2 regions of the Simiduia sp. 21SJ11W-1 genome follow, and region 2 is predicted to be linked to the other one. Evidence: predicted binding sites of a transcription regulator. Region 2 holds the regulator's gene; the other holds the start of a gene.
The links. Region 2 encodes FliA, which starts transcription of late flagellar genes. Its sites were predicted from a motif close to TAAAGTTATNNNNNNNNCGGCCGATANCC; they were not measured.

Region 1: pomA (flagellar motor protein PomA) is a predicted target of FliA. The motif match lies at 1,854-1,882, and genes of this name have one in related genera.

Annotation. Positions count from the first base shown of each region.
Region 1 is NZ_CP090959.1:3,490,508-3,498,142, forward strand. Features, by position in the region: gene L1F30_RS15310 (PilZ domain-containing protein) at 1-45, opposite strand, end outside; gene L1F30_RS15315 (flagellar motor protein MotB) at 45-1,028, opposite strand; gene pomA (flagellar motor protein PomA) at 1,041-1,802, opposite strand; gene L1F30_RS15325 (exodeoxyribonuclease VII small subunit) at 2,046-2,291, shown strand; gene L1F30_RS15330 (polyprenyl synthetase family protein) at 2,295-3,182, shown strand; gene dxs (1-deoxy-D-xylulose-5-phosphate synthase) at 3,283-5,187, shown strand; gene L1F30_RS15340 (leucine-rich repeat domain-containing protein) at 5,191-5,910, shown strand; gene L1F30_RS15345 (response regulator) at 5,921-6,337, opposite strand; gene L1F30_RS15350 (diguanylate cyclase response regulator) at 6,363-7,262, opposite strand; gene L1F30_RS15355 (CHASE domain-containing protein) at 7,267-7,635, opposite strand, start outside.
Region 2 is NZ_CP090959.1:1,851,049-1,858,683, forward strand. Features, by position in the region: gene flhA (flagellar biosynthesis protein FlhA) at 1-1,957, shown strand, start outside; gene flhF (flagellar biosynthesis protein FlhF) at 1,984-3,498, shown strand; gene L1F30_RS08185 (MinD/ParA family protein) at 3,528-4,352, shown strand; gene L1F30_RS08190 (RNA polymerase sigma factor FliA) at 4,355-5,104, shown strand; gene cheY (chemotaxis response regulator CheY) at 5,211-5,594, shown strand; gene L1F30_RS08200 (protein phosphatase CheZ) at 5,618-6,394, shown strand; gene L1F30_RS08205 (chemotaxis protein CheA) at 6,427-7,635, shown strand, end outside.

The DNA of each region.
Region 1 (7,635 bases), 1.6 Mb from region 2:
CCCCACGCGGTCGTTAATGCGGAAAAAACGGCGCCGCTCGCTCATTAAAATACCTCGTTAGGGTCTAGGTCGAACAAATACTCCGGGTCTAGATCCAGATCGCGCAAAATGTCTTGCCCCTCTTCTTTGAGCACTTCGATGTCGGCCTCGGAAATGTTTGAATCCAGCCCCTGCTGAATCACAATTTCCACACGCCGGTTGCGCGCGCGGTTATCTGAACTGTCGTTGGGCACCAGCGGTTTGGTTTCAGCAAAGCCCGATACCTGAAACCTGCGCGGGTTGATTTCATTGTCGCGCATCAGCTCTTGGGCTACCGATACCGCGCGGCTGGAGGAAAGCTCCCAATTTGAACGAAAGCGCGCCGTGGCAATGGGGATGTTATCTGTGTGGCCCTGCACTTCTATTTTGCCGGGCTTGGCGCGCAGTACGGCGCGGATTTCTTCCATCACATCGGCGTAGTTGCCCACAAGCTCGGCCGAGCCCGAGCGGAAGGAACCTTTTTCACGGATGCGGATAATAATCTTGCGGCCCTGGAATTCAATTTCAATTTCACCCGCCACAATTTGATCGTGCAACGATTGCGCAAGCTCCACCGCATCTTGCTCGGTTTGCTCAATCATCTCCTCAAGCTTTTCTTTCAATCGGGCTTTAACGCCGGCCTCGTTGTTGATGTCGCCCTGCTCAACTTCGTACTCCTCGGTACACTGCACCTCCAGGCTGCTCTCGGTGTTGTCGTCGGTTTTTTGCCAAATTTCGTTGATGGGTGTGGGGTTTGGGGTGCCGGGGCTGAACTCTTGGGCAATCACACTGGTGCCCTTGGGTACATCCACCACATTGAGTTTGTTTTGCACGCCAAAGGCCTGCGCCATAGAGCCCGCTAAGCGCTTGAATTTCATGGCGTCCATTTCGGAGAAAGACAACAACAGCACAAAGAAGCACATCAGCAGTGCCATCAGGTCTGCGAAGGTGCCCATATAGGCCGGCAACCCCGGCGGCGGGCATTTACACTCGTGCTCTTCGTCGGCCACAGCCTCTGCCCCTTAGCCCGCGTCTGCCGCTTCGCGTTTGCCTTCAGGCAGGTAGGTGCGCAGCATAGAGTCGATCACCCGCGGGTTCTGGCCGCCCTGAATCGCCAGCAGCGCATCAATGACCAGGCTTTTGGTGAGTGCCTCTTCACCGGCACGCAGCTTGAGTTTGTCGCCAAGGGGGCCAAACAGGCCGTTGGCCATGATGGCGCCATAAAGTGTGGTGAGCAGTGCCACGGCCATGGCCGGGCCAATGGATTTCGGGTCGTCCATGTTTGACAGCATGGCCACCAACCCCACCAGTGTGCCAATCATCCCCATGGCCGGCGCCGTTTCTGCCATGGCTGAAAAGATGGCCGCACCCAACTCGTGGCGCTCTACTGCCAGCGCCTTGTCTTTCGAGAGCAGGGTTTTCACCACTTCCGGGTCGTGGCCGTCTACCAACAACTGGATGCCCTTTTGCAAAAAGGAATTACTGACCTCTTTGCCCTCAAGGCTCAACAGCCCGCCTTTGCGCGCGGCATCGGCCAGCTCCACAATTTCGGCAATCAGGTCTACCGGATCGCTGCTTTTGAACATAAAGCTCTTGCCGGCAATCTTCATGGCCGAGAGGTAGTGGGCCAGGCCAAATTTGATCATTACCGCAAACGTCGAACCGCCCACCACAATCACAAAAGAGGGCGCATCGGCAAACATTTCCAGATTACCGGCCATGAGCATGGCGGTAAGAATCAGGCCGATGGTACCCACCAACCCAATGAGCGTGGCTAAATCCACAAAGTACTCCTTAATTCCCTCAATGCAGCACACCCTTGCGGGCATCTCTCTGGTTATCGTCCGGCACCCGGGTTTCTAAACCGGGGGCCACAAAATGAGTTTAGTTAGGAATACGGGTTTAGCATGGATTTGCCGCAAGAATGCCGAGCCCTGCACAGATTGACCGGCCTGCACCCCTCGTATAGGGTTGCGGCTTTTCACACAGAGGTGGTGCAGAATGTGCCGCCTGCGAAGGAGCACCCCATGGCCACCCGCAAAAAAGCCCAAGACTTCGAACAATCACTGGCAGCGCTGGAAGCGCTGGTGGCACGCATGGAGGAAGGCGACCTGTCGCTGGAGGAATCTTTGAAGGCCTTTGAAGAAGGCGTGCAGCTTACCCGCGAATGCCAGGCCCGCCTGCAGGCAGCCGAACAGCGGGTTAACCTGCTGCTGGAAAAAAACGGCGAACTGAGCCTTGAGCCGCTAGACCAGCCCGAGCAGGACGCCTAGCCCATGCATCCAGAGCTTTTGGCTTTCAGCCACCAGGTGAGGCAGTCGGTGGATGCGCGCCTGCAAGAGGCACTGGCGCACTTTGCAGGCGAGGGCGCACAACTGCGTGACGCCATGGCCTATAGCCTCACCAATGGCGGCAAGCGAGTGCGCCCGCTACTGGTGTACGCCGCCGCACAGGCAGTGGCAGCGGGCCGGCCGGATGGCCTCGACTGGCCGGCAGCCGCCGTGGAGGCCATTCACGCCTACAGCCTGATTCACGACGACCTGCCCGCCATGGACGACGACAACCTGCGCCGGGGCAAGCCCACTACCCACATTGCCTTTGATGAAGCCAGCGCCATATTGGCCGGTGATGCACTGCAGGCGCTGGCCTTCGAACTCTTGGTGCAAAGCCCTCTGGGCGCCGCCGAGCAACTGGCCATGGTGCAGTGCCTGGCCAAGGCCAGCGGCGCGCGGGGCATGGTGCTGGGCCAGGCCATAGATCTTGCAGCGGTGGATAAACAACTCAGCATCGGCGCACTAGAGGCCATGCACCAATACAAAACCGGCGCACTGATTGCCGCAGCCGTGGAGCTGGGCGCGCTGGCAGGCGGCGCCACAGAGGCCCAGCGCCAGGCGCTCGGGCTCTATGCCCGGGCCATTGGCCTGGCCTTCCAGGTGCAAGACGACATTCTGGATGTGATCTCCGATACCGAAACCCTGGGCAAACAACAAGGTGCCGACCAGCAGCACAACAAGCCCACCTATGTGTCGCTACTCGGCCTTGAAGCCGCCCAAAACAAGGCCCGCGCACTGCACCAGCAGGCGCACGAGGCCCTGGCAGGTTTCGGGCCCCAGGCCAATTACCTGCGTCAACTGGCCGATTACATCATTGAGCGGCGCGCGTAAAAGGCCACGCTGGCGCCGGAATTGGCGCTAGTCATTTGAGGGTTCGGCGCCTAAAATGGCCGATCCGGTGAATCACACCCGCACAGATACCAGCAACGCCATGTTTAATGAAATACCCCGCCAGCGCCCAGCCACCCCCCTGCTCGACCGCATCGATACGCCGGCCGACCTGCGTGCGCTGGAGGTAAGCCAGCTGCCGCAAGTGGCAGAAGAGCTGCGCCACTTTTTGCTCTACAGCGTGGGGCAAACCGGCGGGCATTTTGGCGCGGGCCTGGGCGTGGTAGAGCTGACTGTGGCGCTGCACTATGTGTATCAAACGCCCGACGACAAACTGGTATGGGATGTAGGCCATCAAACCTACCCGCACAAAATTCTTACCGGCCGGCGCGAGCAAATGCTGAGCATGCGCCAAAAAGGCGGCCTGGCTGGTTTCCCCAAGCGCTCCGAAAGCCCCTACGACACCTTTGGCGTGGGCCACTCCAGCACGTCTATTTCGGCTGCACTCGGCATGGCACTGGGCCACGAGATGGCAGACCTGCCGCACAAAACTGTGGCTATCATCGGCGATGGCGCCATGACTGCCGGCATGGCCTTTGAAGCACTTACCCACGCCGCCCACACAGAAACCGACATGCTGGTTATTTTGAACGACAACAACATGTCGATTTCAAAAAACGTGGGCGGCCTGGCCACCTACTTCTCGCGCATCTGGGCCAGCAAAACCTACAACGCCCTGCGCGAGGGCAGCCGCAAGGTGCTTTCCAAAATTCCATCGGCCTGGGAGCTGGCGCGCAAAACCGAAGAACACATGAAGGGCATGGTGTCGCCGGGCACCCTGTTTGAGGAGCTGGGCTTTAATTACGTGGGCCCCATAGACGGCCACGACACCGAGCGCCTGGTGCGCTATTTGGGCAACCTGCGCGATATCAAGGGCCCGAAGCTTTTGCATATCATCACCCAAAAAGGCCGCGGCTTCGGGCCTGCCGAGGCAGATCCGGTGGGTTATCACGCGCTCAATAAAATTGAGCCCAAAGCGCCCGTGCAGGATGCCAGCGCAATTAAAAAGCCCAAGTACCAGGAAATTTTTGGCCGCTGGCTGTGCGACACCGCAGCCCAAGACAGCCGGTTGGTGGGCATTACACCGGCCATGTGTGAAGGCTCCGGCATGGTGGAGTTTGCAAGCCGCTTCCCCGAGCGCTTCCACGATGTGGCCATTGCCGAGCAGCACGCGGTAACGCTGGCGGCGGGCCTGGCCTGCGAAGGCCAAAAACCCGTGGTGGCCATTTACTCCACCTTTTTGCAGCGCGCCTACGATCAATTGGTGCACGATGTGGCCATTCAAAACCTGGATGTCACCTTCGGCATCGACCGCGCGGGCCTGGTGGGCGAAGACGGCCCCACCCACGCCGGCGCCTTCGATTTAAGCTTCATGCGCTGCATTCCCAACATGATCATTGCCGCCCCCTCCGATGAAAACGAGTGCCGCGCCCTGCTCACCAGCGCCTACCAGTACGAGGGCCCGGCCGCCGTGCGCTACCCGCGCGGCACAGGCACAGGCGCTGCGGTAAACGAGCAGCTGGCGCCGCTGCCCATCGGCGTTGCCCGCCAGGTGAAACCCGGAGCCCAGGTGGCCATTTTGTGCTTTGGCACCCTGCTTGGCGCCGCGCAACTGGCGGCCGACGAAATCAACGCCACCCTCATCGACATGCGCTGGGTGAAACCGCTGGACGAAACAATCATCAGCGAACTGGCCGCCAGCCATCAATTGCTGGTGACGCTGGAAGAAAATACCCTGGCAGGCGGCGCGGGTTCTGCGGTGGCGGAATACCTCAACAGCCAGGGCATATTGGTACCCCTGCTGCAACTGGGCCTGCCAGATGCCTACATAGAACACGCCAAGCAGGCGGAAATGTTGTCTGCGGCGGGCCTTGATAGCGCCCAGATTTTAGCGCGGATTCAACAGCGGCTGGCGCAACTTCCGCTGCCCAACGCCGCCAACGGTTAAGTGATGCAGCGCGCCTCGGTTTACGTATTTATGGCCGCCGCGGCGGCCGTTTTTACCCTCGGCAAATGCACCAGCGGGCCTGCGCCTGCAGAGCAAGCCGCGGAATCCGAAGCCAGCAAACGCTACGCAGAATTAAAAGCCGAGCGCTTGGCACGCCAGGGCGAGAGTGCCGACTACGACGCCACGCTCGTTAGCCTCAATGCCCTTGGCATTGCTGACACCAACCTCTACGAGTGCGTAAAACAGCGCGTGGCCCGTGCGCTCTCGCACACCGAGGCCAAAGCCCTCAGCCAACCCACAGACTTGCGCACGCTGGCGTGCAAAAATTCCGGCATACGCAGCCTTCAGGGCCTTGAGCACTTCACCCACCTGGAAGAATTAGACCTTTCTGGCAATCGCATTGCAGAGGTGAGCCCGCTGGGTAAACTTTACCAATTGCGCGAACTTAAATTAAAAAACAATAAAGTGGCGAGCATTTGGCCACTGTTAAATCTCGACAAGCTCACCAAGCTCGATTTGCGGGGCAACCCGGTGAGTGACCTGCATTTGCTGGGCGGCTTTGGCCAACTGCAACAGCTGAGTTTTCGCCTTACCAGTAAAGACCGCTGTGATTACCTGGCAGATATCAAGCGCGCGCTGCGCCACAGCCAGGTAAGGCTGAATGTGCCAAGCAGGTGTGTGGATGAATTTGGCGAACCCGCCTCAATCAGCGAGTTTGAATAAGCGCCGTTGCCTAGCGGGGCGCGTCTAGGGGCAGCTGGCTCGCGCCGAACCAGTAGTCCATTGTGTGGGTTAACTTTTGTTTGAGCTCGGCCAAACCCACGGGTTTGATGAGGTAACCGCTTGCGCCGGCGCGGAAACTTTGGCGAATATCCTGCGGGTTATCTGAGGTGGATAGCATCACCGCCGGTGCCAGTATCTCCGCCCCTTTTGCCCAGCGCAGAAACGCAATGCCATTCATGCCCGGCAAATTGACATCCACCAGTATCAACGCCACCGGCATAGTGTCGCCTTGCAAATAACGCTGGGCAGATTCTGCACTTGCCACGCGCACCAGCTCAAGGACATGGGCCTTGAGTACTGTTTGGATAAGCAACGCGTGATCGTCGTTATCTTCTATCAATAAAATGCGCTGGGCCTCTGTATTCATCCTCTACCTTGCGGTGTGTGGTTTATCACATCTGGCAACTGATGCGGTTTTTGCCCTCGCCCTTGGCTTGGTAGAGCAGGGCATCGGCCTTTTTCAGCAATTGCTGCGGCGATTCGCCGGCACTTGGCACCAGCCCGCAACTTACCGACAGGGTAATTTTTTTGCTTTCGTGCTGCACCGGGTGTTGCGCTAAAAATTCCGTGAAGCGCAACAAACACTGGCGGGCATCTTTTGGATCGGTTTTCGGAAACACCATGAGGAATTCATCGCCACCCAGGCGCGCGGCCAGGTCGCCATCGCGCAACACTGATGTCATGGCGTGCGCAATGTGTTTTATGGCTGCATCACCAAGCGGGTGGCCGTGGTTATCGTTCAGTTGCTTGAGCTCATCCATGTCGATCAGCGCACAACTGAAGGTACTGCCGTAGCGGTTAAGTTCAGTGATTAACCGGTTGAGTTCACGCATGGCAAAGCGGCGGTTGTAGAGCCCGGTAAGCGAATCGTGCCAGGATTCTTCAATAAGCTGGTTGAGAATATCCTGCCTATCCAGCGCGTGGCGAATAACGCGCTTGAGAATATTCGGCGTCAGCTCACCCTTTGACACAAAGTCTGCCGCGCCTTTTTGCATCAGCTTGGAATCTATGTGCTCATCTTCCATTACCGTTACCACCACCACTGGCACACCGGTAAACCAGCCCAGCATATTTTCACTGGTGCCGTCGGCAAGCAAATAGTCGAGCAGCACCAAATCAAAGGGCGGATTGGATGCCAACTGCTGTTTCACTTCATCTCGGTGTTGGCACTGGGTCAACTTGAAAGTCAATCCGGTTTTATTTAACAGCGACCGCATGATCAACTGATGATCTTCGGAATCCTCCACATGCAAAATGTGCAGGCCTTGTTTGTCACTTGATTTTGCTGGCACTCAACTACTCCTTTAGATTGGGTAATTCGATGTAAAACCGCGTACCTTCACCCAATGTACTCTCCAACCAGATGCGCCCCTGATGCCGCTCGACCACGGCCTCGCAAATTGCCAGGCCCAAACCGGAACCCGGGGTTTTCCTGCTGTCGCGACGCATAAATAACTGAAACACTTTTTCTTGCCACTCCGTCTCAATGCCGATGCCGTTATCGCTCACCTGAATCGAGGTTTGCCCGCGGTGATTGGTGGTACACGCCACCGTGACCTTGAGCGGGCGATCGATGTCGCGGTAATTGATGGCGTTTTGCAGCAAGTTGTTAAACAACTGCATGATCAAGGTGCGCAGCCCCCAGAAGCCATCGCCCAGCGCCTC
Region 2 (7,635 bases):
GGTTTTCCCCACCATTTTATTGCTGGCCACCTTGCTGCGCCTGGCACTTAATGTCGCCTCTACCCGGGTAGTTTTACTGCATGGCCATGAGGGGGGGGATGCCGCAGGCAAGGTGATCCAGGCCTTCGGTGAAGTGGTGATTGGCGGTAACTACGCTGTGGGTCTGGTGGTGTTTCTGATCTTGATGATCATCAACTTCGTGGTGGTTACCAAGGGTGCCGGGCGCATCTCGGAAGTCAGTGCAAGGTTCACCCTCGATGCCATGCCGGGCAAACAAATGGCCATCGATGCCGATTTGAATGCAGGCCTAATCAATCAGGAAGAGGCCAAGCTGCGCCGCACCGAAGTGGCCAGTGAGGCAGATTTCTACGGCGCTATGGACGGTGCCAGTAAATTTGTGCGTGGCGATGCCGTGGCGGGCATTCTCATTTTGTTAATTAACGTCATTGGCGGCTTGATTGTGGGCATGGCGCAACACAATCTCGAATTTCAAGATGCCATGCAAAAATACATTTTGCTCACCATTGGTGATGGCCTGGTGGCGCAAATTCCATCGCTGTTGTTGTCAACCTCCGCCGCGATTCTGGTTACCCGGGTGAATACATCCGAAGACATGAGCCAACAGATCAGGCGCCAGATGTTTGACTCGCCCAAGGCACTGGCGGTGTCTGCCGGGGTGCTGTTTATCATGGGCGTAATTCCCGGTATGCCCCATGTGGCCTTTTTGGGCCTTGCCACGGTTGCCGGTGGCCTTGCCTGGTATATCCATAAACTGCGCTCACAGGGCGAGCTGGTTTCAGAGGCCGAGGGCGATACGCCAAAAGTCAAAGCTCCTAAAGACGCAAAACCCGGCCAGCCGGGCACTGAAGCCCAGGCAGCGCTCGAGCACCAGCGCGCGCCAGAGCCCGTAGAGGTGAGCTGGGATGACGTAAAGCCCGTGGATGTCATCGGCCTGGAAGTGGGCTACCGGTTAATCCCCATGGTTGATAAAACCCAGGGTGGTGAATTGCTTGGGCGCATTCGTGGGGTGCGTAAAAAAATGTCGCAAGAAGTGGGCTTTTTGGTGCCAACGGTACACATTCGCGACAACCTGGATCTGCTCCCCAATCAGTATCGCGTCACCCTGATGGGCGTTGCCGTGGCCGAAGAAGAAGTGCACCCGGATCGCGACCTCGCCATTAACCCGGGCCAGGTGTTTGGCGACATAGAGGGCATTGCCGCAAAAGATCCGGCCTTCGGCTTGCCCTCGGTTTGGATCAAAAAAACCGAGCGCGACCATGCGCAAACGCTCGGCTACACAGTGGTAGATGCCTCAACGGTGGTGGCCACCCATTTGAACCAGATTCTCAGCCAGCATGTGAGCGAATTGCTGGGCCTTGAAGATGTGCAGCAGCTGGTAGACATGCTGGGCAAAACCTCACCCAAGCTTGCCGAACATTTGGTGCCGGAAAGTGTGAGCTTAAAAACCCTGCTCAAAGTGCTGCAGCTGCTGTTGCAAGAGAATGTGTCTATTAAAGACATGCGCAGCATTGCCGAGGCAATCGCCGCTAACAGCGACAAGAGTCAAGATCCCGTCATGTTGATGACTGCGGTGCGCCAGGCCATTGCGCGGCAAATTGTGCAGGGGCTGGTGGGTAACGACACAGACATCCCCGTTTTCACCCTAGACCCAAGCTTGGAACAAATATTGCTGAAGACCTATCAGCAGAGTCAGAAAAGTGGCGATGGTGGCCCGGTAATAGAACCGGGCCTGGCCGAAAAGCTGCGCGAATCGGTGCAGCAGGTGGCCCATCAACAAGAGGGCTCAGGCGCGCCGGCGATATTGCTGGTGTCTGGCCAGATCCGCTACCAACTGGCTCGCTTCGTGCGCGCGTTTGTGCCCGATATGGTGGTGCTCGCCTACAACGAGATACCCGCCAATAAACAGATCACCATTGTAGGCAGCGTGGGCGCTTAGCCACTGCCTAACCTCAGGAGATACACATGGCCATCAAAAAGATTGTGGCAGCGAATATGCGCAGAGCGTTGGATATCGCCCGCGAACAATTGGGGCCGGATGCCATTATTTTATCTACCCGCAGGCACCCAGACGGCATAGAGCTGATGGCCACGGTAGAGGCCGAGGGCCGAGTGCCCGATGATCAGCAGGCATTTGCCGCGCAAAAAGCCGAGGCTGAAGCAGCGTTCCCCTTAAACAGCGATAACGCGTGGCAGCACCAAGATGCCGTATCTGATGCGCTGGCGCACAGCGCGCAAACCACTCAGCACGCGGCGCTGCCACAATCAAACCCGCGCCCGAAAGATATCAGCCAAAAGCTTTTTGGTGGTAAAACCGGCCCGGAGCTTGCAGCTGAAATCGAAGCTGCACGCCAGCGGATGCTGGCAAATCAGGCCCGCGAGGCCCCGCAGCGTGCGGGCGCCAGTAGCAATGTGGGCGCTGATGATGTGTGGGCCTCACAACTTACGCGCGAGCAGGCCCGCAAGGCCACGCCTGACAAACCGCAATACACCGCTCAGCCGAGCGCCAAGTCTGGCGTTGCGCCAAATGCCGAGCCCACGCCCGCACAAACCTTGCAGGCAAATGAAATGGCCCGCTTGCATGCGGAGCTGAGCGAAATGCGCACGCTGTTAAAACAGCAATTAGATCAATCAAATCGCGCAGGCTCCTTGTCTAATAACCCGGTAGTGCACAAGCTTGCAGGGCTGGGCTTGCCGGCCTTTCAATGTGAGCGCATAGCCGCGGCGGTAGATGGCGATCACGCGCCCGATAAGGCCTGGGCCGAGGCTTTGGCCTTGTTATCCCAAAGGTTGCCAACAGCCGGGCGCGATGTGGTGGCCAATGGTGGCGTTTATGCCTTTGTGGGCCCTACAGGCGTGGGCAAGACCACAACCCTTGCAAAATTAGCCGTGCGCCATGTATTGGCCCACGGCCCACAATCCCTTGCGCTGGTAACCACAGATAACTTCCGCCTGGCCGCCCATGAGCAAATTACCTCGCTTGGCCGTTTGCTTAAGGTGCCGGTAAAAGTGGTAGGGGAAGGCGAGTCGCTTGAACAAATACTGGTGAACCTGAGCCACAAGCGCCTGGTGCTTATTGATACCGCAGGCCTGCGCCATGGCGACCCGCGTCTGAAGCAGCAGCTTGCGCAGCTGCGCGAGGCCGGCAAGGTAAACAGCTTGCTGGTGTTGGCGGCAAACAGCCAGGCGCAAATGCTGAAAGCCAGCTGCCACGCATACGGCGCGGCCCACCCGGTTGCCACGGTGCTTACCAAATTGGATGAAACGCCGTCGCTCGGTGAAGCCATGGGCATGTTGTTGGCACATCGCTTGCCGTTGGCCTACACCACCGATGGCCAGGAAATACCGGCAGATATCCAGGTTGCCAAGGGGCATCAACTGGTGGCCAAAGCCGCCAAAAACCCGGTTCCCGTGGGTTCTTATGGCGTTGGAGTGCAAGCCGCTAAAGCCGGCCTGCAGGTTCAGGCCGAGCAACTATAATCAATGCAGGTTTTATTGTGGGAGCACGCATGGGCCACCATCCAGTTCAAGTGATCGCCGTAACCGGCGGCAAAGGCGGCGTTGGCAAAAGCAACATATCCGTCAATATGAGTATTGCACTGGCCCAGCTGGGCCGGCGCGTCATGTTGCTCGATGCCGACCTGGGCCTGGCTAACGTGGATGTGCTACTGGGCATTCGAGCCGAGAAAACCCTGGCCGATGTGCTGTCGGGTGATTGCAGCCTGCGCGATGTACTGATCAAGGGCCCGGGCGGCATTCGCATAGTGCCTGCGTCTTCTGGCGTGCAACAAATGGCGAGCTTGAGCCGTCAACAGCATGGCGCCTTAATTCGCGCTTTCAGCGATATCTCAGACCAGCTGGATGTGTTGGTAATAGATACCGCCGCCGGCATTAGCGATACCGTGGTGAGTTTTGTGCGCGCGGCCAACGAGGCGCTGGTGGTGGTGTGTGATGAACCGTCGTCGGTTACCGATGCCTACGCGCTCATTAAGCTGCTCCACAAAGATGCCGGCATGCAGCGTTTCAGGGTGGTGGCCAACATGACCCGCACATCGACGGAGGGCAAAAAGCTTGTCCATCGCTTACAGCAGGTGTGCGATAAATTTCTGGATGTGGCGCTGCAATTCGAGGGGGCTATTCCCTTCGATGAAAGCGTGCGCAAGGCCGTTCAGCACCAGCGCGCACTGGTGGAATACGCGCCGCAAGCCAAGGCCTCAAGTGCCATACGCGCCCTGGCCGAGCGGGTGGCGCAATGGCCCTTGCCGAAGGCCGCCACAGGAAACCTGGAGTTCTTTGTGGAACGCCTGCTGGAAAGCCCCGAAGTAGGTGCCTAATAATGGCCGCAGTAGAAGGATTAGCCATGTATGACCAGACCAGCCGACAATCTGGTGAGCAGATCCGCATTGAAGACTATGCGCCGCTGGTTAAACGTATTGCCTACCATTTGATGCTACGCATGCCTGCCAGTGTGCTCGTAGAAGATTTGATCCAGGCCGGCATGATCGGCCTGATAGAGGCCTCGCAGAAGTTTGACGCCTCAAAGGGCGCAAGCTTTGAAACCTATGCCGGCATTCGCATTCGCGGCGCCATCATGGATGAAACCCGCAAGGGTGACTGGGTTCCAAGATCTGTTCACAGAAATGCCCGCAAAATTACCCAGGCCATTGGCGAGCTGGAGGCCCGCCTTGGCCGTGAAGCCGGCGAAAAAGAAATAGCCGAAGCCCTGGAGATGACGCTTGAAGAATATCGCGCCATCTTGCAAGACACCACCAGTGCGCGCCTGTTCAGCTATGAAGAATCGGCCACAGACGACGATGCAGGCCCCACCAAGCCCGCCACCATTGGCCTTGAGGCCCCCACAGATGCCTTCGAGCGCGATGCATTAAAGCAATCGCTGGCGCGGGCGATAACCCAATTGCCCGAAAGGGAACAACTGGTGTTATCGCTTTATTACGACGAAGAGCTGAACCTCAAGGAGATAGGCCAGGTGCTGGGCGTGAGTGAATCGCGCGTATCACAAATACATTCGCAGGCGGCTGCTAGGCTTAAGGCCAAGCTCTCCGGCTGGACGTCGGCGGGCGAATAGATCAGCCGGCAATTAATTGACCAATTTTATGACTAAAACTGGCTAGTAGTATTCCAGCTACTAGACTGAAGATTAACGGAGTCCGGCAGTTACGACGGAGGTTGCTTTGGACAAAAACATGAAAATCCTGATTGTTGATGACTTCTCGACCATGAGACGCATCATCAAGAACCTGTTGCGCGACCTGGGGTTTAGCAATACACAGGAAGCCGACGATGGAGCAACAGCGCTGCCGATGCTTAAGGCCGGCGACTTCGATTTCCTGGTAACAGACTGGAACATGCCGGGCATGACCGGCATAGAACTGCTAAAGCAAGTGCGGGCCGATGAAAAGCTGGCATCGCTACCTGTACTGATGGTTACCGCTGAGGCCAAGCGCGACCAAATCATCGAAGCGGCCCAGGCGGGTGTCAGTGGCTATGTGGTTAAACCCTTCACTGCACAGGTACTCAAAGAGAAGATCGACAAGATTTTTGAGCGTGTGGGATAACACAGACAGTATCAAGGGTGCCCATGGAAAGCCAAGTGGACCAGAAGGCCAATCAGGAATTTGTGGCTGAGTTACGCGATTGTGCAAAAGTGCTCATCGAAAAGCTTGAGGGCGATAAGTTCGACGAGGCCTCCCAGCTCATCGAGCAAATTATCGCAAGCCGCGACCGTCACCTGTTCAATAATGTAGGCAAGCTTACCCGCGGCCTGCATACGGCAATCAGAAGTTTCAATATCGATTCGCCCATTTCACAGGATGAAAGCCTCACAGATGCGAGCGATCGCCTCAATTATGTGCTGCGTCTTACCCAGGATGCGGCCAATAAAACCATGGATAAGGTAGAGGCCTCGGCCCCGATAGCCATGGATCTAGGCAACGAAGCCCGCGCCTTAAAGGCGCAGTGGCAGGCGCTGATTCGACGCGAACTGAGTGCAGACGACTTCAGGGATTTATACCACCGCATTGAAACCTTTCTGGATCAAATGGAAACCGGGGCCGGTGCGTTGAACGCCAATTTGCAAGACATCATTCTTGAACAGGGCTATCAGGATCTCACAGGCCAGGTACTCAAAAAGGTGATGGACCTCGTTGCCGAGGTAGAAGGCAGCCTGGTGGATTTAATGCGCATTGCCGCGCAAGTAGAAGAAATTACAGGAATTCAAAAGCCCGTCGATAACATAGATGCCAAAGAGCCGAAAGGTTCCGTAGGCGAAGGTCCACAAATTCATGCCGACAAGCGCGAAGATGTGGTTTCAGGCCAAGACGACGTGGACGATTTGTTGTCCAGTCTCGGCTTTTGATGAGTTACGGCTGCCAGTTTAAGGAGCGCTGAATGGGTTTTGGCGATGACGAAGATATCTTGCAAGACTTCCTGGTGGAAGCAGGGGAGATATTGGAAAAATTGTCGGAACAGCTCGTTGAGCTGGAGCGTCAGCCAGATGATAAAGATCTGCTAAACGCTATATTCCGTGGATTCCATACCGTAAAAGGCGGTGCGGGCTTCCTGCAGCTTGGCGCCATGGTAGATTGCTGCCACGTCACCGAAAACCTGTTCGACATACTGCGCACCGGTAAACGCGCGGTTACCCCAGAGTTAATGGACGTCGTGTTACAGGCGCTCGATGCCGTAAATCTGCAGTTTGATCAAGTACAGCAGCGCGAATCCCCAACGCCTGCCAGCGCCGATTTGATTCATCAGCTAGAGCGGCTGGTAAACCTTGAAGATTTAAACGATCCGGCACCAGAGCCAGCAGCCCCCGCGCCGCAAGCGCAGGCCCCGGAGCCAAGCGCTGAAACCACCAAGGGCGCGCCCGGTGAAGACATTACCGATGCCGAATTCAATGAGTTGCTCGATGCAATCGACCCGCCCGGCACGGCTGCCGCTGCAGCGCCGCAGGCAGCCCCGGCTGTCGGTGGTGGCGACGATATAACCGACGATGAATTTGAAGCGCTGCTCGATGAGTTGCACGGGCAGGGCAAAGGCCCGAGCGTGAAGGCTGCGCCCGCGCCTGCACCCACACAGGCCTCTGCCTCGGGTGATGAAATAACCGAAGATGAATTTGATGCATTGCTGGACCAGCTGCACGGTAAGGGAAAAGGGCCGGGTAAAGCGCCTGCTCCGGCTGCGCCTGCACCGTCTGCTGGCGGTGGCTCGGGCGAGCTGATTACCGATGATGAATTTGAAGCGCTGCTGGATGAGTTGCACGGCAAAGGTAAAGGGCCAACTGCAGCGGAAGCCGCAGCGGCAGCCGCGAGTGCTAGCCCGGCCGCACCAAAACCTGCGCCTGCGGCCAAGCCTCAAGCGCCAGCCCCAAGCCCCAAGCCGGAACCGGCAAAAGCTGCACCTGCTGCCAAACCAGCTACCGGGCCCGCAACCCTTGTGGCAAAGCCTGCTGCCAAAGATGTAGCACCGCCACCGGCAGCGGAAACAACCGTACGGGTAGATACCCAGCGCCTGGATGACATCATGAACATGGTGGGCGAACTTGTGTTGGTACGTAACCGGCTTGTACGTTTGGGGCTTAACACCAACGATGAAGCG